One region of the Streptomyces sp. NPDC050439 genome, then DNA from elsewhere that is predicted to be linked to it. Evidence: predicted binding sites of a transcription regulator. Region 1 holds the regulator's gene; the other holds the start of a gene.

Region 1 (15,086 bases):
TCATCGGCACCCCGCTGTGGAGCCCCTCGCTGCTGCTGCCCATGCCCGCGTGCGTGACGAACGCGTCGGCCTGCTCCAGGATCGCCAACTGCGGTACCCACGAGCGCACTTCCACGTTCCCCGACACCTCGCCGAGCTCCGCGGGGTCCACGTGCCTGCCGATCTGCAGCACCACGTGCCAACCGGCGAGCCCGCCGAACGCCTCCACGCAGCGCCGGTAGAACTCGGGCTGCTGCGTGTAGGCGGAGCCCAGCGACACGAGCAGCACCTTCTCGGCGCCCTCGGGCCGCTGCCAGCCGCCCTGCGCCGAGCGGTCGCCGAAACACGGCCCGACGAAGGCGACCCGCTTGGGGTCGACCCGGTCGGCGAAGAGCTGCATGGCACGGGGAATCGTGGCCACGGCGTGGTCCGGCGTCCCCGAGAAGGTGTCGACGTCCAGGGTCGTGGCCCCGCATTCCGCGAGCCACTCCCCGAACCGCGCCTGCAGTTCGGCGGCCCCGGGGAGCTGCTTCAACTGCGCCCCGACCTCCTCCTGGTAGCCGTCCCAGGACACGAAGGTGGGCGAGAGCTGCATGAACGGCCGTCCCTGCGCCTCGGCGAGCGCGCGGGCGACGTACGCACCGATGTCGTACAGATACAGGTCGGCGGGGTCGTCGTCGTAGAACGCGCGCAACTGCGGGAGCACCGACATCGCGTCGTCGAGGAACAGACCGCTGGCGGCGATCGGGTCCTCGGGCCACACGTTCTCCTTGAACGGCAACTTCGAGGTGCACGGGACGAGTTCGGCGCCCGTGGGCTCGATCAGCTCACGGGTCGCCGGGTCGTTCGCGTACGTCACCCGGTGGCCACGCGCCACGAGTTCGCGGATGATCTCCAGGCCGGGCAGCACATGGCTGACCATCGGGACACCGACCATGGCGACATGGGCAGGGCGGCGGGGGGTTCGAGGATGCATGGGCGAACCGTAGGCCCGCCCTCCGCGATCAGTCGAAGGAATATTCCGCGACCTCGGCGAGATACCGCGCCCGCAACTCCTCGTCCTGCGCACTGCCGTCGAGGAAGGACGCCTCGAAGGAGTTCCGCGCGAGCTCCCGCAGCCGTTCCTGGTCGAGCGCGAGGGCTTCGCGTACGGCGTGGAAGGTGTCGTCGACATAGCCGCCGAAGTACGCGGGGTCGTCGGAGTTGACCGTGCACAGCAGCCCGGCGTCCATCATCCGCACCAGGGGATGCTCCTCGAGTACGTCGATGGCGCGCAGCCGGACGTTGGACAGCGGGCAGAGCGTGAGCGGCACCCGCTCGCTCACGAGCCGCTCCACCAGCTCCCGGTCCTCCATGCAGCGCAGCCCGTGGTCGATGCGCTCGACGCCCAGGACGTCCAGGGCCTCCGTGATGTACGCGGGCGGGCCCTCCTCGCCCGCGTGCGCGACCCGGCGCAGGCCGAGCGCGGCCGCCGCCTCGTACACCTCGCGGAACTTGGCGGGCGGGTGGCCGACCTCGGCGGAGTCGAGACCGACGCCGATGATGCGGTGCAGGTGGGGCTTGGCCGCCTCCAGCGTCTCCAGGGCGGACTCGGCGGACTCGTCACGCAGGAAGCACATGATGAGCTTGGTCGAGATCCCGTGCCGCTCGACGCTGCGGTCGAGGGCGCGCCCGAGCCCTTCGATCACGGTGCCGATGGCGACGCCGCGCGTCATGTGCGCCTGCGGGTCGAAGAAGATCTCCGCGTGCCGCACGCCCTGCTGGGCCGCTCGCGCCAGATAGGCGTCGGCGAGCTCCTCGAAGTCCGCCTCGGTCCGCAGGACGGCCATGAGGCCGTAGTACAGGTCGAGGAAAGACTGCAGGTCATCGAAGAGGTAGGCCTTGCGGAGCTCTTCGGTGTCCGCGTACGGGAGCGTGACGCCGTTGCGGGCGGCGAGGGAGAAAGCGAGCTCGGGTTCGAGCGTCCCCTCGATGTGGAGGTGGAGTTCGGCTTTGGGAAGGGGCATGGCGGCGGCTCACTCAGGTGGTTCGTTTGGGCAGAGGTACACGCAGCAGGTCTTTGGCGACGGTGAGTTCACCGTCGAATCCCGCGTCCCGGGCCTGCTGCTCGAAGACGCCGGGGTCGGGGTAGCGCTGGCTGAAATGGGTCAGCACGAGATGCCGGACGCCGCCGTCCACGGCGACCCGGGCGGCCTGCCCCACGGTCAAGTGCCCGTGGTCGCGGGCCAGTTGCTCGTCCTCGTCCAGGAAGGTGGACTCGATGACGAGCATGTCGCAGCCGTCGGCGAGCGTGTGGACGCCGTCGCAGAGGCGGGTGTCCATCACGAAGGCGAACTTCTGCCCCCGCCGTACCGCGCTCACCTCGTCGAGCGTGACGCCCCGCAGCGAGCCCTCCCGCTGCAGGCGGCCCACGTCGGGTCCCGCGATGCCGCGCGCGGCGAGCAGCTCCGGGAGTATCCGCCGGCCGTCGGGCTCGGTGATGCGGTAGCCGAAGGACTCGACGGGGTGCGAGAGCCTGACGGCGTCGAGCGTGAAGGAGGGGGTGACGGCCAGGGGTCCGTCGTCCGCCACGGGCTCCTGGACGAGGGAGACGGTCTCGCGGTAGGCCGTGGCGTACCGGAGCCGGTCGAAGAAGTGCTGCCCGGAGCGCGGGAAGTGCACGGTCACGTCGTGCGGGACGCGATCCAGGTTGATGCGCTGGATGACTCCCGGCAGGCCCAGCGAGTGATCGCCGTGGAAGTGCGTGACGCAGATCCGGTGCAGGTCGTGCGCGGCGACCCCGGCACGCAGCATCTGGCGCTGCGTGCCCTCGCCGGGGTCGAAGAGGATGCCCTGCCCGTCCCAGAGCAGGACGTACCCGTTGTGGTTGCGGTGCCGGGTGGGGACCTGGCTCGCGGTGCCGAGGACCACCAGTTCACGTACGGACAAGGTCAGTTATCCCGTTGTCCCGTTATCCCGGAGGCCACTGCAGGCCGCGTCCGCCGAGGACGTGGGCGTGCGCGTGGAAGACGGTCTGGCCGGCGCCGGTGCCGGTGTTGAAGACGATGCGGTAGCTCTCCGCCTTCTCCTCGGCGGCGACCTCGGCGGCCTCCCGCAGGACGTCGGCGGCGATGGTGGGTTCGGCGGCGGCGAGGGCCGCGGCGTCCGGGTAGTGCGCCTTGGGGATGATCAGTACGTGAGTGGGGGCCTGCGGGTTGATGTCCCGGAAGGCGACCGTCGTGTCCGTCTCCCTGACGAGGGTCGCGGGCACGTCCCCCGCGACGATCTTGCAGAACAGGCAGTCAGCCTGCGGTTCGCCCGCCATGCGGAGCCTCCGGTCCTCGCTCTTCATCGGTCCCTGGGCATGCTATCCGGCGACGTCAGGACCCCGGCAGCTCCGGTGCCGTCTTGGGGGGTGTCGTCTCCAGGGAAGCCAGAGCCAGGCGGATCGCCTCGTCCAGTTGTGGGTCCCGGCCCGAGGCGTAGTCCTCCGGGGTCGTCACCACCTCCACGTCCGGGTCGACCCCGTAATTCTCGACGCCCCAGCCGTAGCCCTCCAGCCAGAACGCGTACTTGGGCTGGGTCACCAGCGTGCCGTCCACGAGGCGGTACCGGCTGTCGATGCCGATGACGCCGCCCCACGTCCGCGTCCCCACCACGGGTCCGATCCCCAGCGCCTTGATCGCCGCGTTCACGATGTCCCCGTCGGAGCCGGAGAATTCGTTGGCGACGGCGACGACGGGCCCGCGTGGCGCGTCCGCCGGATAGCTGAAGGGCTGAGCACCCCGCGGCAGGTCCCAGCCCACGATCTTGCGGGCCAGCTTCTCCACCACCAGCTGCGACGTGTGCCCGCCACGGTTCTCCCGAACGTCCACCACCAGACCGTCCCGGGCCACCTCCACCCGCAGATCACGGTGGATCTGCGCCCAGCCGGGAGCCTGCATGTCCGGCACATGGAGGTATCCGAGCCGGCCGCCCGACCGCTCGTGGACGTACGCACGCCGGTCCACGACCCAGGCGTGGTACCGCAGCGGCTCCTCGTCGTCGACGGGGATCACCACCGCGTGCCTCGGGTCGCCCCCGCCCGCGGGCGACACCGTCAGCTCCACCGGCTTCCCCGCCGTGCCCACGAGGAGCGGTCCGGGACCCGTCACCGGATCGACCGGCCGCCCCGCGACGGCAAGGAGGGCGTCCCCGGCGCGCACCGCGACCCCGGGTGCGGCGAGCGGCGAGCGGGCGGAGGGGTCGGAGGTCTCGGAGGGCAGGATGCGGTCGATGCGCCACGCCCCGTCCGCGCCCGGGGATACATCAGCACCGAGCAGCCCCTGCCGTACCGCCGAACTCCCCCGTCCCCCGCCTCCCATGACGTACGCGTGCGAGGTGCCGAGTTCCCCGGCGACCTCCCACAGCAGGTCGACGAGGTCGTCGTGCGTGGCCACCCGGCCGAGCACCGGACGGTACCGGTCGAGGACGCCGTCCCAGTCGATCCCGCCCAGGTCGGGCCGCCAGAAGTTGTCCCGCATGAGGCGCCCGGCCTCGTCGTACATCTGCCGCCACTCCGCGGCCGGATCGACGGTCTGCCGGACCCGGGTGAGGTCGACGGTGATGTTCGAGTCGGAGCTCTCGTCGCCGGAGGCACGCCGGTCGCTCGGCACGACCTTCAGCTTCCCGTCGGCCCACAGCAGCACCCGCTTGCCGTCCCCGCTGACGGCGAAGTGGTCGGCGTCCGAGGCCAGTTCCTCGATGCGCTGCTGCACGAGGTCGTAGCGTTCGAGCTCGGTCTGCGGGTCGGGGTCGGACGGGGTGGCCCGGGACGCGCCGAGGACGCCGCGCACGGGGTGGCGCAGCCACAGGACGCCGTCCTTGGCGGCCCGCAGCGTCGAGTACCGGGCGGCCTCGACCGGGAACGGCACGATGCGGTCGGCGAGACCGTCGAGGTCGATGCGGGTGACGGGCGAGCCCTCGCTGTCCGGGGTCTCGTCCTTGTCGGGCGCCTCGAAGGGCCGCCCGTGCCGCTGCGGCCCGAAGGGCGAGGGCGTGGTGGCGGCCAGCGTGATGAGGTGGGGCCGCGATCCGCCGACGAAGGCGAGGTCGAAGACGTGCTCGTCGTAGACGGGGTCGAAGGCCCGCGCGGACAGGAACGCGAGATGCTTGCCGTCGAGGGTGAACGCGGGCGCGTAGTCGCGGAACCGCAGCGGCGTCGCCTCGGACACCGAGAGATCCGCCGTGTTCGCCAGCTTCAGCTGCCGCAGCGGACTGGGCCCCGGGTGCGACCACGCGAGCCAGGCCGAGTCCGGCGAGAAGACGAGCCCGGTGGCGTCCCCGTGCTCGCCGCGGTCGACCTCCCGCACCTCACCGCTCTCCCGCTCGACGAGGAGCACCCGGCCGTCGTGCGAGGCGACGGCGGCCCGGCTGCCGTCGGGCGCCACGGCCAGCGTGAGCACCCGGCCCAGCTGCCCGGCGGCGATCCTGCGTGGGGTGGCGCCGGGTGCGAGGCCGGTGGCCGGTGCGAACTGGAGCGCGTCGTCGCCCTCCGCGTCCGTCACCCAGACGACGTGTTCCTCGCCGTCGACACGGAACGTGCGCGGCAGCCGTGCGCGTACCCCGTGCTCGGCGGCGAGCGCGCGGGCGGGCCCCTCGCGGTGCGTCACCCAGTGCACGCCGCCGCGCACGGAGACGGCGCTGCCCCGTCCGGTGTGGTCGGGAGCGGCGGCGCCGAACCAGCGTGAGGCGCTGACGGGGTGCGGCTGGAGATCGGTGCGCTGGCCGCCGAGACGGACGTCGAGGCGACGGGGCGCGGCGTCCACCAGGTCGTCGAGGAGCCAGAGTTCACCCGCGCACGCGTACACGACGCGGGCGCCGTCGGTCGCAGCGTGCCGGGCGTAGAAGCCCTCGACATCGGTGTGCCGCCGAAGATCGGAGCCGTCGGGCAGCGAGGAGTAGACGGCGCCGACGCCTTCGTGGTCGGAGAGGAAGGCGATGCGCTCACCCACCCACAGGGGGTACTCGATGTTCCCGTCGAGCTCTTCATGGACGCGTACGAAGCGTTCCTCGTCACCCGCGCCCCCGCGCCGGATCCAGAGCTTGCCCGCGGTGCCGCCGCGGTAGCGCTTCCACCAGGCTGCCTCGCGCCCCATCGGCGCGGAGAGCAGCAGGACTTGGCCGTCCCGGGGGCCGTACGCGACATCTCCCACGAGTCCGTACGGCAGCGTGTCCGCGGGCCCGCCGTCCAGCGGGACGGCCCGTGCCCAGCTGCGGCGCAGCGAGGCCTGGCCGGCGGTGCTGACCGCGAGGACCCGCCCGTCCGGGGTCCAGCCGCGCACCGAGGTGCGTGAACTGCCCCAGTGCGTCAGGCGCTTGGAGGGCCCGCCGTCGACCGGGGCGACATGCACCTCGGGGGAGCCGTCACGCGTGGAGGTCCAGGCGACGGTCGTTCCGTCCGGGGAGACGCGGGGGTGGTTCACCGGTGTGTTGTCGGCGCTGACGCGCCACGCCCGGCCGCCGTCGAGGGGCGCGACCCAGACGTCGTCCTCGGCGGTGAAGGCGACCAACTCGCCGCGCAGATGGGGAAACCGGAGATACGCAGAGTGCCCAGTCAGTGTCACCCAGCCAGCCTAGGCAGCGCGGGCGGAGCCGGACAGGGTTTTGGATCACTTGCCCCTGATGCACGAGCAGCTCGGATGGGGCGTGACGGTCACCGTGACGGTCGCGGCGGGCGGCTGGTCGGGCTCATCCGGCTGGTCCGGCTGGTCCGGCTGGTCCGGTTCCTCCGGCTGCTCCGGTTCGTCGCCCCCGGAGCAGTCGCCGAGCACGTCCACCCGGAACCACTGCTTGCCGTCGACCTTGGCGGTGAGGTTGCCGCGTACGCAGTGCCCGTCGACGACGGACCACACGGAGCCCTTGACGGTGATGTCGCTGGTGTCGTCGGAGCCCTTGCCGGTCTTGGCCTGGCCCTGGCAGTCGACGGTGGCGACGGCGTCCCGGTCCGGGGAGCCGCTGGACGGTGTGACCCGGGACTTGTAGCGGGCGGTGCAGCTGATCCACAGCACGTCGAGATGCTGCCGCTCCAGCTCCTTGGTCGCCATCTCGTCCGTGGTGATCGCGATGGCCGCGGTGTTCATGCCGCCGTCGACCGGATCACACGCGGCGACCCCGATCACCGCCGCCCCCGCGAACCCGACGGCGCCCCACACCCGCCGACGCCGCCCGCGCACGACCACCGCACGATCACGTAAGCGCCTCAATGCCCCCATAGGCGGCAGAGTGCCACCCCGAGCCGCCTGACGATAGTCCCCTTTGCGTCCAAACTCCGGGGGCACCCGGCGCGGGAGTTCAGGACCAGCGGCCCGTGCGTCCCAGGAGCAGTGCGGCCGCCGCCGTCCCCGCGGTCGACGTACGCAGCACGCTGCGCCCCAGGCGGTACGGCTTCGCCCCCGCGTCCGCGAAGGCCGCGAGCTCGTCCGGTGACACGCCGCCCTCGGGGCCGACCACCAGGACGATGTGCCCGGCCGCGGGGAGATCAGCCGTGGCCAGCGGTTCGCTGCCCTCCTCGTGCAGGACCGCGGCGAGGTCGGCGGACGCGAGCAGCGCCGCCACCTGCTTGGTCGACATGGCCTCCGCCACCTCGGGGAACCGCACCCGGCGCGACTGCTTGCCCGCCTCGCGGGCCGTGGCACGCCACTTGCCGAGCGCCTTGAGCCCGCGCTCGCCCTTCCACTGCGTGATGCAGCGCGACGCGGACCACGGCACGATCGCGTCGACACCGGTCTCCGTCATGGTCTCGACGGCGAGTTCACCGCGGTCACCCTTGGGCAGGGCCTGTACGACGGTGATGCGGGGCTCCTGCGGCGCCTCTTCCCGTACGGCGTCCATCCGCAGGATCAGCCGGTCCTTGCCCTCGGTGTCCTCGACCACGCAGTCGGCCCAGCGCCCGGCCCCGTCGGTCAGGACGACGTCCTCACCTGCGTGCAGCCGCTTCACGGAGACGGCGTGGCGCCCTTCGGGACCGTCGAGCACGTAGCGTCGCTCGCCACCCCCGGCACGGCCCTCGAAGGTCTCGACGACGAAGACCGGCGCGGTCACGCCTGGCTCCCGGACTGGGTCCCCTGCTGCCCTCCGGCCGCCAACGCCGCCTTGGCCTCGGCCAGTTCGGCCGCGAGGACCTCCACGAGCTGCCCGGCGGGAAGCTCCCGCGCCATGCGGTGACCCTGCCCCGCCCACAGCGCCATGCCCTGCGCGTCACCGGCCTTGGCCGCGGCCTTGCGCAGACCGCTGGTGAGGTGGTGGACCTGGGGGTAGGCGGCGGGGGCGTAGGGCCCGTGCTCCCGCATGAAGCGGTTGACCAGGCCGCGCGCGGGGCGTCCCGAGAACGCGCGGGTCAGCTCGGTCCGGGTGAACAGCGGGTTGGTCATGGCCTGCTTGTGCAGGGCGTTCGCGCCCGACTCGGGACAGACCAGGAAGGCCGTGCCGAGCTGCGCGGCGTCCGCGCCGGCCGCGAGCACCGCGGCGATCTGCGAGCCGCGCATCAGGCCGCCGGCCGCGACGACCGGGATCTGCACGGTGTCGCGCACCTGCGCGATGAGCGAGAGGAGACCGAGCCCCGCGCCGTCCGTCTCGGGATTGTCGCGGTGCGTGCCCTGGTGGCCGCCCGCCTCGATGCCCTGTACGCACACGGCGTCGGCGCCCGACCACTGGGCGGTCTGCGCCTCTTCGGGCGAGGTGACGGTGGCGACGGTGATGGTGCCGACCCGCGCGAAGGCGTCGAAGACGTCACGGGTGGGGCAGCCGAAGGTGAACGACACCAGCGGCACCGGGTCCTCGACGAGGATCGCCAGCTTGGCGTCGTAGCCGTCGTCGCGGCCGCTGTCCGGGTCGCCGAGCTGCGTCTCGTACCAGGAGGCCTCACCGGCGAGCTGGTTGCGGTAGACGTCGACGGCGGCGGCATCGGCGTACTCGGGCTGCGGCATGAACAGGTTCACGCCGAACGGCCGGCTCGTGAGCCCCCGCAGCTGTTTGATCTCCTGGTACATCCCGTCGGCGGTTTTGTATCCGGCGGCGAGATATCCGAGCCCCCCGGCCTCGGAGACGGCCGCGGCGAGCTGGGGGCACGAGGCGCCTCCCGCCATGGGGGCCTGCACGATCGGAAGGCGGCAGAGATCGGTCAGTGCGGTGGGCATGAACGCATCGTGCCACTTCCTGGCCGGGGGGCCGAATCGCGGGGACTTCCCCACCCACCCACCCGTCACCCGGCACGACCAGGAGCGCCCCGTAAGGGGCGCGGGGAACTGCGCGAGCAACCCAGGACAGCCCGCGGACAGACAGCGAAGCGCCCCCGGCACGGGCGAACCGCTACCGGGGGCGCAGGAAAGGCACCGCTCAAGGCGCCTCGCCCGTAAAAGGCGTTAGCGCCCGTTGAACGCATCCTTCAAACGCGAGAACAGACCCTGCTGTCCCGGCTGGAACTGCCCCGTGGGCCTCTCCTCGCCGCGCAGCTGCGCAAGCTCCCGCAGGACCCGCTCCTGCTCCGCGTCCAGCTTGCTCGGCGTGAGGACCTCGACGTGCACGATGAGGTCACCTCGTCCGCCGCCCCGCAGGTGCGTGATGCCCCTGCCGTGCAGCGGCACCGACTGGCCGGACTGCGTGCCGGGCCGGATGTCGACCTCCTCCAGGCCGTCCAGCGTCTCCAGGGGCACCTTGGTGCCCAGAGCCGCGGCCGTCATGGGGATGGTGACCGTGCAGTGCAGATCGTCCCCGCGCCGCTGGAACACGGCGTGCGGCAACTCGTGGATCTCCACGTACAGGTCGCCGGCGGGGCCGCCGCCGGGGCCGACCTCGCCCTCGCCCGCGAGCTGGATCCGCGTGCCGTTGTCGACACCTGCGGGGATCTTCACGGTCAGCGTCCGCCGCGACCGGATGCGGCCGTCGCCGGCGCACTCCGGGCAGGGGGTGGGCACGACCGTGCCGAAGCCCTGACACTGCGGGCACGGCCGCGACGTCATGACCTGGCCGAGGAAGGACCGCGTGACCTGCGACACCTCGCCGCGACCGCGGCACATGTCACACGTCTGCGCGGACGTCCCCGGCGCGGCACCTTCACCGCTGCAGGTCGTACAGACGACCGCCGTGTCGACCTGTATGTCCTTGGTGGTCCCGAAGGCCGCCTCGTCCAGGTCGATCTCGAGCCGGATCATGGCGTCCTGGCCACGGCGCGTGCGCGACCGGGGGCCACGCTGCGACGCCGTCCCGAAGAACGCGTCCATGATGTCCGAGAAGTTGCCGAAGCCACCGGCCCCGAAACCGCCCGCACCACCGCCGCCCGCCTGGGACAGCGGGTCACCGCCGAGGTCGTAGACCTGCTTCTTCTGCGGGTCCGACAACACCTCGTACGCGGCGTTGATCTCCTTGAAGCGCTCCTGAGTCTTCGGATCCGGATTGACGTCCGGGTGAAGCTCTCGCGCAAGCCTCCGGAAGGCCTTCTTGATCTCGTCCTGGGAAGCGTCGCGGCGCACGCCTAGTACGGCGTAGTAGTCCGTGGCCACTTACGACTCCGCCAGGATCTGTCCGACGTAACGTGCCACTGCGCGTACTGCTCCCATCGTTCCCGGATAGTCCATGCGGGTCGGGCCGACCACGCCGAGTTTGGCTACTGCCTCGCTGCCCGAACCGTAGCCGACGGAGACCACGGACGTAGAGCTGAGTCCCTCATGGGCGTTCTCGTGACCGATCCGTACGGTCATGCCCGAATCCGTGGCCTCGCCAAGCAACTTGAGCAGGACGACCTGCTCCTCAAGAGCCTCCAGGACGGGCCTGATGGTGAGGGGAAAGTCATGTCCGAAGCGGGTGAGGTTGGCCGTTCCGCCGATCATCAGCCGCTCCTCGGTCTCCTCGACAAGAGTTTCGAGGAGTGTCGAGAGCACCGTCGCCACCGTGCCGCGGTCCTCCGCGTCGAAGGACTCCGTCATGTCCTGCACGAGCTGCGGCACGTCCGCGAAGCGACGGCCCGCGACCCTGCTGTTGAGCCGCGCCCGCAGGTCCGCGAGCGAGGTCTCGCCGAACGGGGCGGGGCAGTCGATCATGCGCTGCTCCACCCGGCCCGTGTCCGTGATCAGTACGAGCATCAGGCGGGCGGGAGCCAGCGAGAGCAGCTCCACGTGCCGCACCGTCGACCGCGTGAGGGACGGATACTGCACGACCGCGACCTGCCGGGTCAGCTGCGCGAGCAGCCGCACCGTGCGCGCCACGACGTCGTCGAGGTCGACGGCGCCGTCGAGGAAGTTCTGGATGGCCCTGCGCTCAGGGGCCGCCATCGGCTTGACGCCCGCGAGCCGGTCGACGAAGAGGCGGTACCCCTTGTCGGTCGGGATACGGCCCGCGCTGGTGTGGGGCTGGGCGATGAACCCTTCCTCCTCCAGCGCCGCCATGTCGTTGCGGACGGTGGCCGGCGAGACCCCGAGGCTGTGCCGCTCGGTGAGCGCCTTGGAGCCGACGGGCTCCTCGGTGCCGACGTAGTCATGGACGATGGCACGCAGCACCTCGAGCCTGCGTTCACTGAGCATCCGCGCAACACCTCCACCTTTTCGCCCTGGGACCCGTCTGCCCCGCGGCCTTGCCTGGCACTCCCCGCAGGTGAGTGCCAGCCTGCACCGCGCCCAGTGTACGGCTGCGAGGTACGGGCCCGGCAAGGGCCGGACCCTATGTCGGCCCGACGGCCGGGGCGACGGCTGCCAAGCCGCCCGCGCGGGGCTAGCGTCGGCTGCATGGACGTGGCACTGGCTTGGGACGAGGCGGGTTGGGAGCGGCTCGCGCCGCATGTGGGACGCAGGCGCCTGCCGGTCTGGGACTGTACGGCGGGCCTGGTCGTCGGCGGCGAATCGGCGCTGATGATCGAGGCGGGCGCGACGCTGCGCGAGGGAGCGGAGCTGCGCAACCAGGCGCGCGGCATCCTCGGCGGGGGCCGCCGGGTCACCCATCTCGCCCTGACGCATCCGCACTTCGATCACGTTCTCGGCGCCGCGGCGTTCGCGGGGGTCGAGGTGTACGGCGCGGTCGGGCTCGACGCGCTGCTCGCGAGGGGACGCGACGAGCTGCGCGCCGACGCCGTGCGACACGGGGTCGCCCCGGACGCCGCGGCGGAGGCGGCCGACCTGCTCGTCCGCACGCGTCACGCGGTGTGCGGGGAGTGGACGCTGGATCTGGGCGGTGGGGTGCAGGTCCTGCTCGCGAACGTCGGGCCGGGTCATACGGGCCACGACCTGGCGGTCCTGGTGCCCGGCACGGGTGACACCCCCGAGATCGTCTTCTGCGGCGACCTGGTCGAGGAGTCGGGCGAACCGCAGGCCGGACCCGACGCGGTCCCGACGCGGTGGCCGGCGGCGCTCGACCGGCTGCTTGACCTGGGCGGCGAGAACGCGCTGTACGTGCCGGGGCACGGCGCGGTGGTCGATGCGGCTTTTGTCCGCGCGCAACGCGCCACACTGGCGGCTCGCTTCGGCGTGTCGTAGCCGCTCGTACGCCGCTTCTCTTATCGTCATGCGAATGCGCCAGTACTCCGCAGACCTCACTCCCCCGTGGAAGAAGCCGAAGCCCGTGCCGGAGGTCGCCGCGGAGGCGGACCTCGTGGTGGAGGAGCTGAGCACCGGGTTCTGCGGGGCGGTGATCCGCTGCGAGAAGACGGCGGAGGGTCCGACGGTGACCCTGGAGGACCGCTTCGGCAAGCACCGCGTCTTTCCCATGACGCCGGGGGCCTTCGCCCTGGAGGGCCGGACGGTGACGCTGGTCCGCCCTTCGTCCGCTGCCTCCACTCCGGTACGTGCCACGCGTACCGCATCGGGTTCGGTGGCCGTGCCGGGGGCGCGTGCCCGGGTCGCCCGTGCCGGGCGGATCTACGTCGAGGGACGGCACGACGCGGAGCTGGTCGAGCGGGTGTGGGGCGACGACCTGCGGATCGAGGGCGTGGTCGTCGAGTACCTGGAGGGCATCGACGACCTCCCGGGGATCGTCGAGGAGTTCTCCCCCGGGCCCGACGCGCGCCTGGGCGTCCTGGTGGACCACTTGGTGCCCGGCTCGAAGGAGTCACGGATCGCGGCGCAGGTGAGTTCCCCTTCGGCCCTGGTGGTGGGGCACCCCTACATCGACGTGTGGGAGGCGGTGAAGCCGTCGTCGGTGGGGATCGCGGCGTGGCCCCGGGTCCCCCGCGGCCAGGACTGGAAGACGGGCGTCTGCGAGGCGCTGGGCTGGCCCCTCAACACGGGCGCCGCGTGGCAGCGGATCCTGGGCTCGGTGCGCAGCTACCGCGATCTTGAGCCGGCGCTGCTGGGCCGCGTGGAGGAACTGATCGACTTCGTCACGGCGGAATAGCGTACGGCGGCCTGCGGCCCCGAACATTCCCGCCGCTTCGCGGCGAATTTTCCCCACCCACCCACCCGATTGCCCGCAGCCTGTCCCACCCGGACCCGGGACCCCGCCATCTGCACGTCCGAACAGGACCGCCGCTTCGCGGCGGATTTTCCCCACCCACCCACCCGATTGCCCCGTGGTTGCCCGCCCGGGGGCAGGTATTTCCAGCCCGTCCGGCGTTTGAGGACCGGGGTCTGGGGCGGAGCCCCAGTTTCGGGAAGGGGCGGGATTGGGGAGAGCCCCGCAGGGCAAGCCCGAACCCCAGCCGATCAGTCCACCAGATCCCGCACCACCGCATCCGCCAACAACCGCCCCCGCAGGGTAAGCACGGCCCGCCCCTCCCCATAGGGCCCCGCCTCAAGGAGCCCATCCGCGAGAGCCCGCCCCGCCGCCGCAAGGCCGGCGGGACGGAGGAGGGTCAACGGACACCCCTCAAGCAGCCGCAGCTCCAGCAGAATCCGCTCCACCCGCCGATCCTCAGCGGCAAGAATCTCCCGCCCGGCCCCAGGCGAGCGCCCAGCGCCCAGCGCCCCCGCATAAGCCCCCGGATGCTTGACGTTCCACCACCGCACGCCCCCCACGTGGCTGTGGGCCCCCGGCCCGGCCCCCCACCAGTCGGCCCCACGCCAGTACAACTCGTTGTGCAGGCACCTCCCGGCATCGGACGTGGCCCAGTTGGACACCTCGTACCAGGAGAATCCGGCGCCCCCGAGGACCTCGTCGGCGATCAGGTACCGGTCCGCGTGCACGTCGTCGTCCGTCATGGGCACCTCCCCGCGCCGAATCCGCCGCGCCAGCTGCGTGCCCTCCTCGACGATCAGCGCGTAGGCACTGACGTGGTCGGGTCCGGCCCCGATCGCCGCGTCAAGCGTGGCCCGCCAGTCGTCGTCCGTCTCGCCCGGCGTGCCGTAGATGAGGTCGAGGTTGACGTGCTCGAAGCCTGCCGCCCGCGCCTCCGCCACGCAGGCCTCGGGCCGGCCGGGGGTGTGCGTACGGTCCAGCACCTTCAGTACGTGCTGCTTGGCGCTCTGCATCCCGAAGGAGACGCGGTTGAAGCCGCCGGCCCGCAGCTCGCTCAGGTAGGCCGGGTCGACGGACTCCGGATTCGCCTCGGTGGTGATCTCCGCGTCGTCCGCGAGCCCGAACTCGTCGCGCACCGCCCCCAGCATGCGGACCAGGTCGGCCGCGGCGAGGAGGGTCGGCGTGCCGCCCCCGACGAAGACGGTCCGCACCGGGCGCGGGTCGTCCCCCAGCACCTTCCGGGCGAGCCGCACCTCGTCGATCAGGGTGTCCGCGTAGTTGTCGCGCGAGGCGAGCACACCGCCGGAGCCGCGCAGCTCGGTCGCGGTGTAGGTGTTGAAGTCGCAGTACCCGCAGCGCGTGGCGCAGTACGGGACATGCAGGTAGAAACCGAGCGGACGCGACCCCGCACCCGCGAGGGCGGACGCGGGCAGGGCCCCGTCCTCGGGCATGGGCTCACCATCGGGCAGTGCGGAAGGCATACCCCGATTGTCCCGCACCCCGGAGGACCCGAGCGCCGCCAGCGCGTCTCACCCGCACACCACCTCACTGCGCCTGCAGCACAAGCACCGCCAAATCATCATCCGGCGGCCGCTCCGAGAATTCGTGCACCAGGCGCTTGATCCGTTCTGCCACCAGGGTCGCGTCGAGGCCCGCGCAACCGGCGAGGGCCGTGGCGAGGCCGTCGCTGTCGTCGAACATGCGCCGGCCCG
Region 2 (15,086 bases), on a different contig from region 1:
ACGAAGAAGCTTCTTGAGGCGGGGCTCATTGACCCGGCGTTGACCACGGTGGTGTTGAACACGGGTGACGGGCTCAAGACTCTTGATGCCGTTGCGGAGACGTCTCAGGCGACCGCGACGATCAAGCCCAGCCTTGAGGCGTTTCGCTCCGCTGGTCTTGCCGGTTAGCCGCCGTAGGGCCTGATCGCCGTCCCCGGCCGGCGGTCGTGGTCCGTCCTCGCGCAGTTCCCCGCGCCCCTTGCAGGGGCGCTTCCTCCCCGTATCAAGAGGTGAATCCCATGAGCGTCAACGTCCGCATCCCCACCATTCTTCGCACCTACACCGGCGGTCAGTCCGAGGTCGCCGCCGAGGGGGCGAACCTCTCCGAGGTCATCGCCGACCTGGAGAAGAACCACGCCGGTATCGCCGCCCGTGTCCTGGACGACCAGGGCAAGCTGCGGCGCTTCGTGAACGTCTACGTGAACGACGACGACGTCCGCTTCGAGCAGGGGCTGGAGACCGCGACGCCGGACGGCGCCGGCGTCTCGATCATCCCCGCCGTCGCCGGTGGTTGATTCTTAATTGAAATACCCTGCGTAATCGGGTTTGCCCCCTCCGCGAGAGAAACGGAGGGGGCAATTCCATGTGGTTGAGCGCGGTACAGTTGGGAAGCGAGCTTCCCCGTTTGTGCCGAGCGCATATACGAAGTCGCCCCGAGGGCGACAAGAAGTAGCCAAAGTGCACTGCCCATTTGCCCTTCTCGTGGCATTTGCCTGGCCCGACTTGCCCTGAACTCCGGTGAATTCTCCGCATATTACCGATCAGGCGTGCCCAGAATTCTCGTCCGATTGACCTGTTGCAGAGGGCAGTTGGACAGATACATTCAGCCGCGGTCGACGCGTTCCGGCGCACGCCTCCACAACCCATTGGGGGGGTGAGGTCTGACCCGGGTCCGCGAAGTGCGGGTCCGTGCAAGGGCCAGTAATAGGGGAGTTAGGCATGGCTCAGGGCACCGTCAAGTGGTTCAACGCGGAGAAGGGGTACGGCTTCATCGCGGTCGACGGTGGTGCGGATGTTTTCGTCCACTACAGCGCGATTCAGATGGACGGCTACCGCACCCTTGAAGAAGGTCAGCGAGTGGAGTTCGAGATCTCGCAGGGCCAGAAGGGTCCGCAGGCGGACATGGTCAAGCTCGCCGTCTGATCTCGGCGCGATCGGCCAGCGAACTTAGCGAGTGACGAGGGGCCCGCATCCCGACAGGGGTGCGGGCCCCTCGTGCGTCCGCCGCGCGCTCCTGGCCGCGCGCCCCCTCGTACGTCGGGGATCCGTAAGAGGCGCTTGCACTCGTAGGGGTCGAGTGCTAATCATTGGGCTTAGCACTCTCCGAGTGAGAGTGACAGAACTTGGATCGGGTCGGTGAGGCCCGCAGGCCGGGTGGGGCAAGGAACCACAAGGCTTGCAGGCCGTCCGTCGCGGGCGCTGGCGCGATCCGGAAGCATGCCACCCCTGTCCGGGAGGACCACTTCACATGGCCAAGATCATCGCGTTCGACGAGGAGGCACGGCGCGGCCTCGAGCGCGGCATGAACCAGCTCGCCGACGCCGTCAAGGTGACCCTGGGCCCCAAGGGTCGCAACGTCGTCCTCGAGAAGAAGTGGGGTGCCCCCACGATCACCAACGATGGTGTTTCCATCGCCAAGGAGATCGAGCTCGAGGACCCGTACGAGAAGATCGGCGCCGAGCTGGTCAAGGAGGTCGCGAAGAAGACGGACGACGTCGCCGGTGACGGCACGACGACCGCGACCGTCCTGGCCCAGGCGCTGGTCCGCGAGGGCCTTCGCAACGTGGCCGCCGGTGCCAACCCGATGGCCCTCAAGCGCGGCATCGAGAAGGCCGTCGAGGCCGTCTCCGGCGCCCTGCTCGAGCAGGCCAAGGACGTGGAGACCAAGGAGCAGATCGCTTCGACCGCCTCCATCTCCGCCGCCGACACGCAGATCGGCGAGCTCATCGCCGAGGCGATGGACAAGGTCGGCAAGGAAGGCGTCATCACCGTCGAGGAGTCGCAGACCTTCGGGCTCGAGCTTGAGCTCACCGAGGGCATGCGCTTCGACAAGGGCTACATCTCGGCGTACTTCGCCACGGACATGGAGCGTATGGAGGCGTCGCTCGACGACCCGTACATCCTGATCGTGAACTCGAAGATCTCGAACGTGAAGGACCTCCTTCCGCTCCTTGAGAAGGTCATGCAGTCCGGCAAGCCGCTGCTGATCATCGCCGAGGACGTCGAGGGCGAGGCCCTGTCGACCCTGGTCGTCAACAAGATCCGTGGCACCTTCAAGTCCGTCGCCGTCAAGGCCCCGGGCTTCGGTGACCGCCGCAAGGCCATGCTCGGCGACATCGCCATCCTCACCGGTGGCACCGTCATCTCCGAGGAGGTCGGCCTCAAGCTGGAGAACGCCGGTCTCGACCTGCTCGGCCGCGCCCGCAAGGTCGTCATCACCAAGGACGAGACCACGATCGTCGACGGTTCGGGCGACAGCGACCAGGTCCAGGGTCGCGTCAACCAGATCCGCGCCGAGATCGAGAACTCGGACAGCGACTACGACCGCGAGAAGCTGCAGGAGCGCCTGGCGAAGCTCGCCGGCGGTGTTGCGGTCATCAAGGCCGGTGCCGCGACCGAGGTCGAGCTCAAGGAGCGCAAGCACCGCATCGAGGACGCCGTTCGCAACGCGAAGGCCGCCGTCGAAGAGGGCATCGTCGCCGGTGGTGGCGTGGCGCTCATCCAGGCCGCCGCTGTCTTCGAGAAGCTTGAGCTCGAGGGTGACGAGGCCACCGGTGCCGCCGCTGTGAAGCTGGCCCTGGAGGCCCCGCTGAAGCAGATCGCGGTCAACGCCGGCCTTGAGGGTGGCGTCGTCGTCGAGAAGGTCCGCAACCTCACCGTCGGTCACGGCCTCAACGCCGCGACCGGTGAGTACGTGGACATGATCGCCGAGGGCATCCTCGACCCGGCGAAGGTCACGCGCTCTGCCCTGCAGAACGCCGCGTCGATCGCCGCGCTGTTCCTCACCACCGAGGCCGTCATCGCCGACAAGCCGGAGAAGGCGGGCGCTGCCCCGGCCGGCGGCGGCATGCCGGGCGGTGACATGGACTTCTGATCGACCTCTGGTTGATCTGCGGTTCATCGCTTCACGCGAACCGAGGGCGGCACTCCTTCTCACGAAGGGGTGCCGCCCTCGGGCGTTCTCGCGTTCATCGAGCGGGAGTTACGGCAGGCGGTCCAGGAGCCAGGTGCACAGTTCCTGGGTGATCAGGGTGTGGCCCTCGTTGTGGGTGGCGCAGAGGTACTCGTCCAGTTCGCTGTCCTCGGACTGCTCCGGGAACGGGTCGTGCAGTTTCTCCTGGGTGTCGATGTCCCGCAGGGCGACCGCGCTCACGGAGGGGACGAAGCAGTGCTCGCGGATCGTGGCCTCGGAGCCGAGGCCGATGATCGCGGGGATCTTGTTCAGCTCGTCGGCCAGGATGCCGAAGCCCTCCAGGGTGCCGCCGGGGGCGCCGTCGATCTCGGGCAGGCCCGAGGTGTGGATCTGCGGCTTGCGCAGGGTCACCACCCGGAGCTGCGCGACGAGCTTCTCCTCGCCCGCGGGCTGCGTGTAGAGGTGGGTGCCGGTGATGGCCAGGCCCCTGCCGTGGAAGGCCCGTTCGCCGGGGCCGATGCCGTTGGCCACGCCGGTGCGCACGCCGTTGGCGACGCCGATCTTCCGCGGGCGACTGGGCCAGCCGCCGACCCGCGCCAGCTCGGCGAGGAACTCGACGCGCTCCTTGTCGGTCGCCGGGGTGTCGTTCCACTCCGCGATGTGCTGCCACAGGAGCTGACGCGCGGCCGGGCTGTTCATCTGGTTCGAGAACGCCGCGTTGAGCCGCCGGATGTAGTGCGCGAACGATTGCAGGGCGATCGGAATCCAGGCACCGCGGTGCGGACTGTCGTACGAGAAATACAGCTCGGTCTCGTGGTCGACGCTCTCGTGCTCCATCTTGGCGAGCGCGTACCGCGTGACGAGGCCGCCCATGCTGAAGCCGCCGACGGTCAGAGGGTGGTCGCCCGCGCGCCGCGCGATGGCCTCCTGGATCGCCGACCGTGCGGCCCTGGCGTTGTCCAGGATCGAGGCGCTGCGCTCGTCGAAGCCGAGCAGGATGACGTCCCTGCCGCGCGCCCGCAGCTCGCTGATGAGCGCGTACTGGCCCCGCTCCAGGCCCACCCAGAGGAAGTCGAGGTCACTCGGCCCGGTGTTGAAGCCGTCGGCGAGGATCACCGGCTTGGTGAGCCCCCGCCCCGGGTCGGCGAGATACACCCAGGCCCTGCCCTCCGGCAGCGTCCACTCCTGGTCGGGGGCGGGAGCGGCCTCGGAGACCTCCCGGGGGCCGGGGGCCAGGGTGATGTTCGCGGCGGCGCCCAGGGCCTCGGCGATCTGCAGCTCTTCGGTCGCGTGCGCCTCGTTGGGCTGGTTGCGCTCGTTGGACTCGGTCATGAACGGTCCCCTCCGGTCGTGCCGCTTCAATGACGGTCGGTGTCATCTTGGGCACCAGGGGTAGCCGCGGGAAGCCGGTCCCGGTCTTCCGCACGGGGGGCACGGCCCTTTCGGACAGCCCGGAGTTGTCCGCTTTTGCGTGCGCCGCGCCGGCGGAGTGCAGGCCCTGCGGGTGGCCTCGACGGGGATCCCCGGCTGCCGGCGGAACAGCGGGCTCACCGGCGCTCAACTCGGTCAGCTTCGGGGCGCCTCGGCGACGGAAGTATGTCGCGAAGCAGCCGGTCCGTCGGGGGACGTGCTGCGGGCGCGGGTGCGGCAGTTGAACCGGGAGGGGCAGTTGCCGTGAACGGGGGTGCTGTTGTCGGCGGCCAGTGCAGGAAAATCCCGGGGGCGTGCCGTCAGCGCGGCGTGCCCGCGGGAATTTCCTGCAATCGGCGTCACCGCACCGGGAAGCCGAACGTGTAGCCCTGCTGCTTGAGTTGGGGGAGGAGCGTGCGCAGGGACTCGACGGTCTGGGTGCGGTCGCCGCCCGCGTCGTGGAAGAGGAGGGTCGGCCCGTTGGGCAGCTCTCGCTGGACCGTGGCCACGATGGCGTCCGTGCCGGGGCGCTCGAAGTCCTTGGTGTCCACGTTCCAGCCCAGCGGGCGCATGCCCCGGTCGGCGGCGAGCTTGCGGCTGTACGGGGTGAAAGCGCCGCCGGGGGCCCGGTAGTACATCGGACGTACGCCGCCGGACGCCTTGGTGATCATGCGTTCGGCGTCGAGGATCTGCCGGGACTGGTAGGCCTTGGAGTCCTTGTCCATGCCGGTGTCGTGCGACACCGAGTGGTCGCAGAGGCGGTGCCCGGCGGCGACGACCTTCTTGACCATGTCGGGGTGGGCCTCGGCCTGCGTCCCGACCATGCAGAACGTGGCCTTCACGTCGTACTCCCGCAGCACGTCGAGTACTTGAGGGGTCCACTTGGGGTCGGGGCCGTCGTCGATGGTGAGGTTGACGCCCTGCTTCCCCTTCTCCGAGGCGTGCGCGATGGTCGCCGAGACCGGCTTCACGGCGCCGGGCTTCTTGGCCGCCGGTGCTCCCTCCGAGGTGCCGGCCTGTGCGCTCCACACCCCTGCGCCGGTGGCGAGAAGCGTCACGCCGAGCGCCGCCCCGATCAACTTGCCGTACCAGCCCCGCCCGCCGCTGTGCCGCGCCATCGTCCGCCCCTTTGCGTCCAGTCCCTCGCCGCTCCCCGGTCACGCGCGGCACCTGGCAGGACGAGGTACGGGGGCGGGAGGATGCACCGGGGCCGAGTCCGTTACGGATCACGGACAATCCCGGGGAAGTCCGCGGACAACTCGCCGCGGCGGACGCGCACGCGGGTCAGACCTTGGCCGGCTCCGCCTCCGGGGTCGTCGGCTCGGGTGCCGTGCCGGAGGAGGCCGCGACGACCTGTTCGTGGGCCGTCGTGTCGACGTTCAGCTCGACCAGCATCTGCTTGCTGAAGCCGAAGAAGTACGTCGCGAAGAAGCCCACGAGGTAGCCGACGAGGAGGCCGCCGCCGTAGATCGCGATCGTCAGGCCAAGGCCCTGGTTGCCGTCGAGGAGCGGGAAGAGGGCCCAGCCCGACGGGCCGATCGCCGTGGAGCCGACCTTGTCGCCGATCATCGAGAAGAAGCCGATGAACGCGCCGCCCGCCGCGCCGCCCACGCACGCCGTGATGAACGGGCGGCCGAGGGGGAGCGAGACACCGTAGATGAGGGGTTCGCCGACTCCCAGGAAGCCCGCGGGGAGCGCGGACTTGATCGTCGTACGGATCGAGGTGTTGTGGCGCAGGCGCTTGTAGACCGCGATCGCGCAGCCCACCTGGCCCGCGCCCGCCATCGCCAGGATGGGCAGGAGGACCGTGAAGCCCTGCTGCTCGATGAGCGTGGTGTGAATGGGGATGAGCGCCTGGTGCAGGCCGAGCATGACGAGGGGGAGGAACAGGCCGCCCAGGACCAGGCCCGCGAACGCGCCCGTGTTGTCCAGGAGCCAGTTCGCCGCCGTGCCGATGCCCGTCGAGACCTCGCCCGCCAGGAACATCAGGCCGAAGATCGTGACCAGGCCGGACAGGAGGACCGTGACGGTGGGGGTCACGAGGACGTCCAGGGCCTCCGGGACCCAGCGCCTGCACCACTTCTCGATGTACGTGGCGAGGACCGCCGCACCGAGCGCGCCGAGTACGCCGCCCTGTCCGGGCGACAGCTTCTGGCCGAACGCCTCGATGTTCGCGACACCCGCGTACACGATGATCGCCGCGACCGCGCCGCCCAGGATCGGCGTACCGCCGAACTCCTTCGCCGTGTTGAAGCCCACGAACACCGCGATCAGCGCCATGAACCCGGAGGCGATCGCCGCGAGCGCCGGGGTGATGCCCGGCAGCCACTCCAGGTTGATCAGGAGGCCGTTGATGCCCGCGATGATGCCGCAGCCGATGAGGGCCGGGATCAGCGGCACGAAGATGTTCGCGATGCGGCGCAGGAAGAGCTTGAAGGGGGTTGCGTTCTTCTCCTTGCGGGCCGCCCGCATCGCCGCACCCTGTTCCGCCAGTTCATCGGCGGTGCGGGTGGGTTCCGGGGCGGGCGCAGCCCCGGCTTCCGCCACCAAGGCCTCGAACTCCGGCGTGACGCGGGCGACCGTGCCCGGTCCGAGCACGATCTGGTACGTGTCGTCCTCGACCACGCCCATCACGGCGGGCAGCGCCTTCAGCGCCTCGTCGTCGACCAGCGAACGGTCGGCCAGGCTCAGGCGCAGGCGCGTCATGCAGTGGGCGATGGACGTGACGTTCTGGGCGCCGCCGACGAGGGGGAGGATCGCGGCGGCTGTGGCGCGGTTCTTGTCAGTTGCCATGGTGCGGGGTGCCTTGCTGTGCGTGCGGGTGGCGCTGTTCTTCCAGCGGCTGGGGGGAAGTCAGTCAGGTGGTACGGGGGGTGCGGGGCGAGCGTGAGTTGTCGAGGGCTGCCCTCAAGTGGCCGTCCGATGAGGCGAGGAGGTCGGCCGCGGTGGGGCCGTCCACCCCGCCGAGGATGGTGAGGATGGCGTTCTTCACCTCCCCGTCGGTGGCGGCGAGCGCGGCCTCGATCTCCTCGTCGGACGCGCCGGTGGCGAGGGAGACGATCCGGCGCGAGCGGGCGCGCAGCTTCTCGTTCGACGCGCGTACGTCCACCATCAGGTTTCCGTAGGTCTTGCCGAGGCGGATCATCGTGATCGTCGACAGCATGTTGAGGACGAGCTTCTGGGCCGTGCCCGCCTTCAGGCGGGTGGAGCCGGTGAGGAGCTCGGGGCCCACGACGACCTCGATGCCGTGGTCGGCCGCCGCCGCGAGCGCGCTGTCCGCGTTGCAGGAGAGGCCGATGGTGAGCGCGCCGCAGCGGGTGCGTGCGTACTCGACCGCGCCGATCGCGTACGGGGTGCGGCCGGACGCCGAGACACCGACGACCACGTCGTCCGCGGTGAGCCGAAGCCCGTCCAGGTCCTCGGCCGCGAGCTCCTTGCTGTCCTCCGCGCCCTCGACCGCCGTGACCATGGCGCTCGGGCCGCCCGCGATGAGGCCGACGACCTCGGCCGGGTCGGTGTTGAAGGTGGGCGGGCACTCGGAGGCGTCGAGCACCCCGAGCCGCCCCGCCGTTCCCGCGCCCGCGTAGATGAGCCGGCCGCCGCGGGCCATGCGCTCGGCGGTGCCGTCGATGGCGGCGGCGATGGCCGGGAGCTGCTCGGCGACGGCCGCGGGGACGGTGGCGTCCTCGCCGTTCATGATCTTCGCGATCTCCGACGTGGGCAGCCGGTCGATCTCGGAGAGCTCGGGCCGGAACGCCTCCGTGGTGAGCGTGTCCAGCTGGGCGCGGAGTTCGCCGTACGAGGCCCCGGGCCCGCTTCCGGGGGCGGGGGAGTCCGTGGCGTCGGTCGTGGAGGTCATGAGGTGCGGCTCTTTCGTGTGCGGCGAGGGGGGTGGGTACGGGTGCTGCCGGGAGTGGGGCTCAGCGGGTGCCGCCGCGCGGGCTGTGCCGGTGCGCGAGGGCTTCGTACGAGGCGGCGAGCGCGGGGGCCGCGGTCTCGTACGTGCGCTGGGCGACACCCACGAACAGGCAGTCCACGACGAGCAGCTGGCTCGTGCGGGAGGACATCGCGGCGGGCCTGAGCTCGCTCTCGCGGGCGGTGGAGGTGGTCAGTATGTGATCCGCGTACTGCGAGACGGGGCTGCCGGGGCGTCCGGTGATCGCGATGGTCGTCGCCCCGCGCTCGAAGGCGACCCGCAGCGGCTCGATGACGTCTCCGGTCGACCCGGAGTGCGTGATCGCGATGGCCACGTCCTTGGAGTGCAGGGTGACGGCGTTCGTGACGGCCAGGTGCGGGTCGGAGTGCGCGTGCGCGATGTGGCCGATGCGAAGAAGCTTCTGCGCGAGGTCCTGGGCGACGAGGCCGGATGCGGCGACGCCGTAGATCTCGGTGCGGGGCGCGACGGCGAGCGCGGCGACGGCGGCGCCGAGCTGGACGGTGTCGAGGCCGCCCGCGGTGTCGGCGAGGGTCTGCTGCTCGTCGTACGCCAGCTTCGCCACGACGTCCGCGATCGGGTCGTCCACGGCGATGTCGGCGGTGACGGCGGGCGCGCGGCCCGACTGCTGCTGGGCGGCGAGTCCGGCGAGGGCGAGCCGCAGGTCGCGGTAGCCGGGGTAGCCGAGGAGGCGGGCGGTGCGGACCACGGTGGCCTCGCTGGTCCCGGTGAGCTCGGCGAGGCCGGTGACCGTGAGGGCCGCGCAGCCCGCGGGGTCGCCGGCGACGGCTTCGGCGACCAGCTGCATGGAGCGGGTCATGGACGGGGCGAGGGTCCGCACCTTGGCCGCGAGGGCGGCCGGGGCGGGGGGCGCCGCGCCCGCGAAAATTTCCTTCACGTCATTGGTCACGCTTGAAAGATATTTTCGGACCCCGGATGGGTCAAGACCCCTTTGGTCCCGATCTCGTCTCACGGTCTCGGGTGGATCTTCGGCGGGTTGCGCGTGGGGTGGACAATGGCTGCATGGACGCGATCGACCCTCTGGAGCAGGCGCTGCACGCCGCTCGTGCACTTGTCCTCGCCGACCTCGTGACCCGCGAGGTCGCCCAGGCCGAGGTCGTCTCGCTGGTCGAGGAGTCGGTGGCGCACCGCCGCTGGTGGGTAGAGCAGTGGCCGGAGGGCGTCGACTACGTCGCGGGCCTCGTCGCCCAGGACGTCCAGGACGCGCTCCTGGAGCGCTACGGCCGCTGGCCGCTCTGCCCGGTGTGCGGCTCGGGCGACCCGCACGCGCTGGACGTGGAGCCGGAGTTGGGTCCCGATCCGCACTGGGTGTGCGGCAAGGCGGGCGTGGTGGTGGCGCCGGTGGGCGGCCTGACGGGCGATCCGGCGTGACGGTCTACATCGACCCGCCGACCTGGCCGGGGCACGGCCGCATGTGGTCGCACCTGGTCAGCGACGTCTCGTACGAGGAACTGCACGCGTTCGCGGCAGGCATCGGCGCCCCCGCGCGCGCCTTCGAGCGCGACCACTACGACCTGCCCTCGCACCGTTACGAGGAAGCGGTGCGCGCGGGCGCGGTCGAGATCGGCTCCAAGGAGCTTGTGCGCAGGCTTACGGATGCGGGGTTGCGGAGGCCCAAGGGGAGGCCCGCTTAAAGGCGGGCGGCGCGATTAAAGGCCCGCGGCGCTACGCGGGGCGAGCCTAGGGTGAGCCGCATGATCACGGTTCATCTGAAGTACGAGATCGACCCCGACCGCATCGCCGACTTCGAGGAGTACGGCCGCCGTTGGGTCGTCCTGGTCAACCGCCTCGGCGGCGACCACCACGGCTATTTCCTGCCCAGCGAGGGCGACAGCGACATCGCGTACGCCCTGTTCTCCTTCCCGGGCCTCGCCGAGTACGAGCGTTACCGCGCCGAGAGCGCGACTGACCCCGAGTGCCAGGAGGCCGTCGAGCTCGCGCGCCGGACGCAGTGCATCCGGCGCTACGAGCGACGGTTCCTACGGCCTCTGGAGTGAGGGCGCGGAGGCGGGATGGGGGACTTCGGCTTCTGCCTCGGGTTCGGCCGGGGACGTCGTGATCACGCGGCTGGGTGTCTTGCGGTGCAGTCGCAGGGACACCGTCACCGCGACGATCGCCACCGCCGTCATCGCCGCGCCCGCCCACGCCGTCGAGGCGTAACCCAGGTCCAGGTCGATGACCGTGCCGCCGAGCCAGGGGCCGCCGGTGTTGCCCAGGTTGAACGCCGCCGTCGTGGTCGCGCCCGCGAGGGTGGGGGCGGCGCCCGCGACGTTGAACATGCGGGCGTTGAGGGCGGGGGCCGTGTAGAAGGCGGAGACGCCGAGGAGGAAGGAGAGGGTCACCGCGACGGCCGTCGTGCCGGAGAAGAGGGCGAGGGCGACGAGGAAGACGGTGGAGGCCGCGGCGCCGCTCAGCATGACGCCGAAGAGGTGCGCGTCGGCGACGCGGCCGCCGATCGCCGTACCGATGAGGGCGCCGAGCCCGAAGAGGCCGAGCACGGTCGGCACCCAGCCCTCGTCGAGGCCCGCGACGTCCGTCAGGAGCGGCGAGAGGTACGAGAACGCGCAGAAGACGCCGCCCGCCGCGAGGGCGGTGATCGTGATGGAGAGCCAGACCTGCCGGTCGCGGTAGATGGCCAACTCCCGCTTCAGGCGCGGCTTCTCGGCCGGGAGCGGGATACGGGGGATGAGGGTCAGTACGCCCACGAGTGCGATCGCGGAGGCGACGCCCACCGCCCAGAAGGCCGAACGCCAGCCGAAGTTGTCGCCGAGGAACGCGCCCGCGGGGACGCCGAGGACGTTCGCGATGGAGAGGCCGCCGATCATCACGGCCATGGCGCGGGCCCGCTGGTTGACCGGCACCATCGCGATGGCGACGGCCGCGCCGACCGCCCAGAATCCGGCGCAGGCGAAGGCGCTGACGACGCGGGACGCGAAGAGGATCTCGTACGTGGGCGCGAGGGCGCCGGCGACCTGGCCGAGCCCGAAGACGGTGATGAGGGTGATCAGGGTCGTACGGCGCGGAAGGCGGAGGGGCGCCACGGCCAGCAGGGGAGCGCCGACGACCATGCCGATGGCGAAGGCGGAGATGAGGAGGCCGGCGCGGGGGATGGAGACGTCCATGTCGTCCGCGATGGGGGGCAGGAGCCCCGAGAGCATGAACTCGCTCGTGCCGAGCGCGAAGACGGCGAGGCCGAGGATGTAGACGGCCATGGGCATGCGATGACGGCTTGTCCCTGGCTCGGGGGCCTTGGGGAGAGGGGCCTTTGGGTCAGGAGTCGGCATAACAGTGGTGAACGCTGGGGTGGGTGATGACATTCCCGGGGGTGATGGGTGGGTGGGTGGGAGACATCGCCGCGAAGCGGCGGCTATTAAGGGTTCCCGTGCTGCGGGGTAGTCCGGTCTTGTGCCGCAGGCGACACGCGGCGCAAGTAGGCCCGCAGGTTCTCGCGGTCCGAGGCGCGGGTGTAGCCCGCTCTGGTGACCACCGCCTGGGAAGGGGCGTTCTCGGGGTCGATCACGGCCAGGAGGGCCGAGACGTCCGGGCGGGTCAGGGCCCAGTCGGAGAGCGCGCGGAGGGACTCCGTGGCGTACCCCCGGCCCCGCGCGCCGACCGCCAGGTCATAGCCGACCTCCGCCACACCCTCCTCGTCCGGCGGTCCGTGGAAGCCCATGCCGCCGACCGCGACCTCGTCCGCCACCCGCACCAGGGCGAACATGCCCCACTCGGGCCGGTGCACCCCGGACGCGTACGCCTTCGTGACCCCCTCCGCCGCCCGCCGCGTCCCGTCGAAGGGTCCGCCCTCGATCCAGTTCAGACCCCCCGTGCCGCCCGCGGCGAGATCCGCCGCCGCCGCGGGGGAGACCTCCCGCAGCGCGATCCGCCCCGCGGGGATCGAGAGGGCGTTGTGCCAGCGCCACTTGTCGCGTCGCGGCCGCCCCGCCAGCGCACCGCGCCCCGTGGCCCAGAGCAGCGTCGCCCACTGCTCGTCGGGCGTGCGTGCGGGCATGACCTGCGGGAAGAGCCAGGCGAGCACCGCTTCGCACAGCCGCGCCGGCGGCTGCGCGTCCAGGCCGAGCGCCTGCCCGATGTCGTACGTGTGCAGGAGCACCTCCGCCGTGCCCATCGCCGCGAAGCCGGTCGCGTCCGCGCTCCCGTGCGGGTACGGGTGGTAGCCCCGCGCCCCCGCGGGCGTCGTCCGCACCACCGCCGAGAGCAGACCGCCCGTCGACTCGATGACGCTGATCGCATCCGCGGGACCCGAGCCCTCGTCGAAGGCGATCTCGAAGGGGACCCACCCGTCGGCCGCCCGGCCCGTCAACTGCCCGGCGTACGCCACGAGATCGCCCGCGATGTGCTCGGCCGTCTCCAGGCAGCTCCATTCGAGGCCGCCCGCCTTGACGCTCCAGTCGAGCTCCACCCCCGCACGCAGCACCTTCGCCGCGTGCGCCACGGCCTCCTCGATCTGGTCCCCACCCATGGAAAGCATGCGGCGAGCGTACGGGAGCCTCAGGAGTCCAGCAGCTCCATTTCCGTCGCCAGGTTCGCGCGCGCCGGACCCTCCCACTCGGCCGCTCCGTACGGCGTACGGAACAGCCTCGGCAGCGCGAGGAGCTGTCGGAGCACAGCGGCCCGTCCCGCGCGGAAGTCCTCGTCCGGCACGAAGGCGTACTCCTCGCGGACAGCGGCGGCGTACGCGGCGTAGGCGTCCGGGGCCGCGGCCAGGATCGCCAGGTCGGCGTCGCACAGCACCTCGCCGTTGTGGTCGCCCTCGGCGGGGTCGTGGGTGACGGTGAGCCGGACGAGGCGGGCCACCTCGGCGATCCGCGCCTCGCTCAACCCGGCCTCGGCCAGGGCGCGTTCGGCGATTCGGGCGCTGCGTTCCTCGTTCTCGGAACGGTCCGGCGCGTAGACCGCGTCGTGGAACCACGCCGCGAGCCGTACGAGATCGGGCTCCTCGGCGTGCTCCTCCAGTACGTCGATGTGACCGAGGACCGCCGCGAGGTGGGCGGTGGTGTGATACCGCCGCTGCGGCTCGGCCCAGCGCGTCAGCAGGTTGTCCGCGTAGGGGCCGGGGTCGGGGGTCCCCTCGCTCACGCGCAGCAGCGTCGCGTGCCAGCGGGCGCGGAGGTCCAGGTCCTTGTCGTCGTGGGGCATGGGGCGACTCTAGTGGGTGGTCGGGCCCATACTGGGGAGGGGTATGTGACCGCGTACCACCCCTGCGGCGTTGCCGTATGCCGCCGCACGCGCTTGGCTTGCCCGCATGACTTCCATGACGCACCGCGACGAGACATACGACCCCGAGCTGCCCGGACGGCTGCTGCGAACCGAACGCGACCTGCTCATACCGCTGTTGAGGGAAGCCGAGGACTCCGCGTACGCGGTCAGGACCTGTTGTCCCGGCTGGACCGTACGGCACGTCCTCGCGCACTGCGGTGCCGCGCTGATGCGCGTCATCGACCGCCGCTTCGAGGAGGGCGTCTACAGCGCCGAGAGCAATGACCGCGACATCGCCGAGCGCGCCGACTGGTCCAACTCCCGTGTCGTGGACGAGCTGGAGCGCGGCATGACGGAGGCGGGTGCGGTCATGGTCGAGTTCAAGGGGCGCCTTGACGGCGTGGCGCTGGGGGAGTGGGTGCACGCGGGGGACGTACGGGAGGCGTGGGGCCTGCCCGGGGCGTACGGGGGCCCGGGACTGCCCGATGCGTTGACCCTGCTCGGGGAGTACAGCAGGGCTACGTCGGCGCTTGCGCTGCACGCGGACGTGGACGGCAGGGACGAGCCGCTCGCCCTGGGCGTCCCCGACGGCAAGCGGCCCCCGGCCCGCTACATCGGCGACGCGCCGACCCTGATCCGCCTCTACACGGGCCGCCCTCTCGCGGGAACGCGGTATGAACTGGCGGGAGCGAAGGAATCGGAACTCCCGATCTTCGACTGACCCCGGTTCACTCCGTCTGCGGGCTCGCCGCGGCTGCTCGCGCAGTTCCCGCGCCCCTGGGGGTGGGGCCTGTCATGCGTCCTGTGCGGGCCCGCCGTGGCTGGTCGCGCAGTTCCTCGCGCCCCTGGGGTGGGGCCTGTCATGCGTCCTGTGCGGGTCCGTTGTGGCTGGTCGCGCAGTTCCCCGCGCCCCTTCGGGCGCCCAGCGCGAGGCGTCAGTGTGCGTGTTCCGAGTCGCCCGACCCGGGGGTCTCCCCGTGCCCGCCCTCGCCGCCGGCACCGGCACCCGCGTACACCGTGAACGCCGCCGTCCGCACCTCACCCTCATGCTTGAAGTCCAGGAACAGCCGATAAGCGCCCCCGCTCGGAGCCGTCGCCGCGAAGGACACGCCGGGCCCCGGCTTCGTGCGGCCGTCGCCGGGCGAACCGGTGGGGTGGACGTGGAGGTAGGCGAGGTCGCCGGACCGCAGGGCGACCAGGTGCCCGTATGAACCGAGGTAGGGCTGAAGATCGGTGACGGGCTTGCCGTTCTTCTCCACGTTCAGGGTCACGTCCGCAGCCTTCCCGGGCTTCAACTCCCCCTTCAGGCTGACCTCGTAGCCGTCGACCCTC

Evidence for each region. Region 1 encodes HrcA, which represses chaperone genes, less so after heat shock. Its sites were predicted from a motif close to TTNGCACTCNGNNNNNCNGAGTGCNAA; they were not measured.
Region 2: a site for HrcA is predicted at 1,353-1,379, ahead of groL (chaperonin GroEL). Genes of this name have one in related genera too.

The regions. Positions count from the first base shown of each region.
Region 1 covers NZ_JBFAJT010000003.1:915,086-930,171, forward strand. Annotated here, with positions in the region: gene AB0I66_RS17180 (macrolide family glycosyltransferase) at 1-955, opposite strand, end outside; gene AB0I66_RS17185 (adenosine deaminase) at 984-1,985, opposite strand; gene AB0I66_RS17190 (ribonuclease Z) at 1,999-2,907, opposite strand; gene AB0I66_RS17195 (HIT domain-containing protein) at 2,930-3,283, opposite strand; gene AB0I66_RS17200 (S41 family peptidase) at 3,339-6,557, opposite strand; gene AB0I66_RS17205 (hypothetical protein) at 6,609-7,211, opposite strand; gene AB0I66_RS17210 (16S rRNA (uracil(1498)-N(3))-methyltransferase) at 7,291-8,040, opposite strand; gene AB0I66_RS17215 (nitronate monooxygenase) at 8,037-9,134, opposite strand; gene dnaJ (molecular chaperone DnaJ) at 9,360-10,496, opposite strand; gene hrcA (heat-inducible transcriptional repressor HrcA) at 10,497-11,513, opposite strand; gene AB0I66_RS17230 (MBL fold metallo-hydrolase) at 11,715-12,458, shown strand; gene AB0I66_RS17235 (DUF3097 domain-containing protein) at 12,493-13,314, shown strand; gene hemW (radical SAM family heme chaperone HemW) at 13,623-14,855, opposite strand; gene AB0I66_RS17245 (SpoIIE family protein phosphatase) at 14,920-15,086, opposite strand, start outside.
Region 2 covers NZ_JBFAJT010000009.1:463,764-478,849, reverse strand. Annotated here, with positions in the region: gene thrC (threonine synthase) at 1-168, shown strand, start outside; gene AB0I66_RS34555 (MoaD/ThiS family protein) at 279-554, shown strand; gene AB0I66_RS34550 (cold-shock protein) at 979-1,182, shown strand; gene groL (chaperonin GroEL) at 1,508-3,133, shown strand; gene AB0I66_RS34540 (hypothetical protein) at 3,242-4,504, opposite strand; gene AB0I66_RS34535 (polysaccharide deacetylase family protein) at 4,942-5,700, opposite strand; gene AB0I66_RS34530 (PTS transporter subunit EIIC) at 5,867-7,375, opposite strand; gene murQ (N-acetylmuramic acid 6-phosphate etherase) at 7,440-8,441, opposite strand; gene AB0I66_RS34520 (MurR/RpiR family transcriptional regulator) at 8,503-9,426, opposite strand; gene AB0I66_RS34515 (hypothetical protein) at 9,540-9,908, shown strand; gene AB0I66_RS34510 (DUF4031 domain-containing protein) at 9,905-10,171, shown strand; gene AB0I66_RS34505 (NIPSNAP family protein) at 10,232-10,534, shown strand; gene AB0I66_RS34500 (Cmx/CmrA family chloramphenicol efflux MFS transporter) at 10,517-11,755, opposite strand; gene AB0I66_RS34495 (GNAT family N-acetyltransferase) at 11,908-13,026, opposite strand; gene AB0I66_RS34490 (hypothetical protein) at 13,047-13,694, opposite strand; gene AB0I66_RS34485 (maleylpyruvate isomerase family mycothiol-dependent enzyme) at 13,801-14,475, shown strand; gene AB0I66_RS34480 (hypothetical protein) at 14,690-15,086, opposite strand, start outside.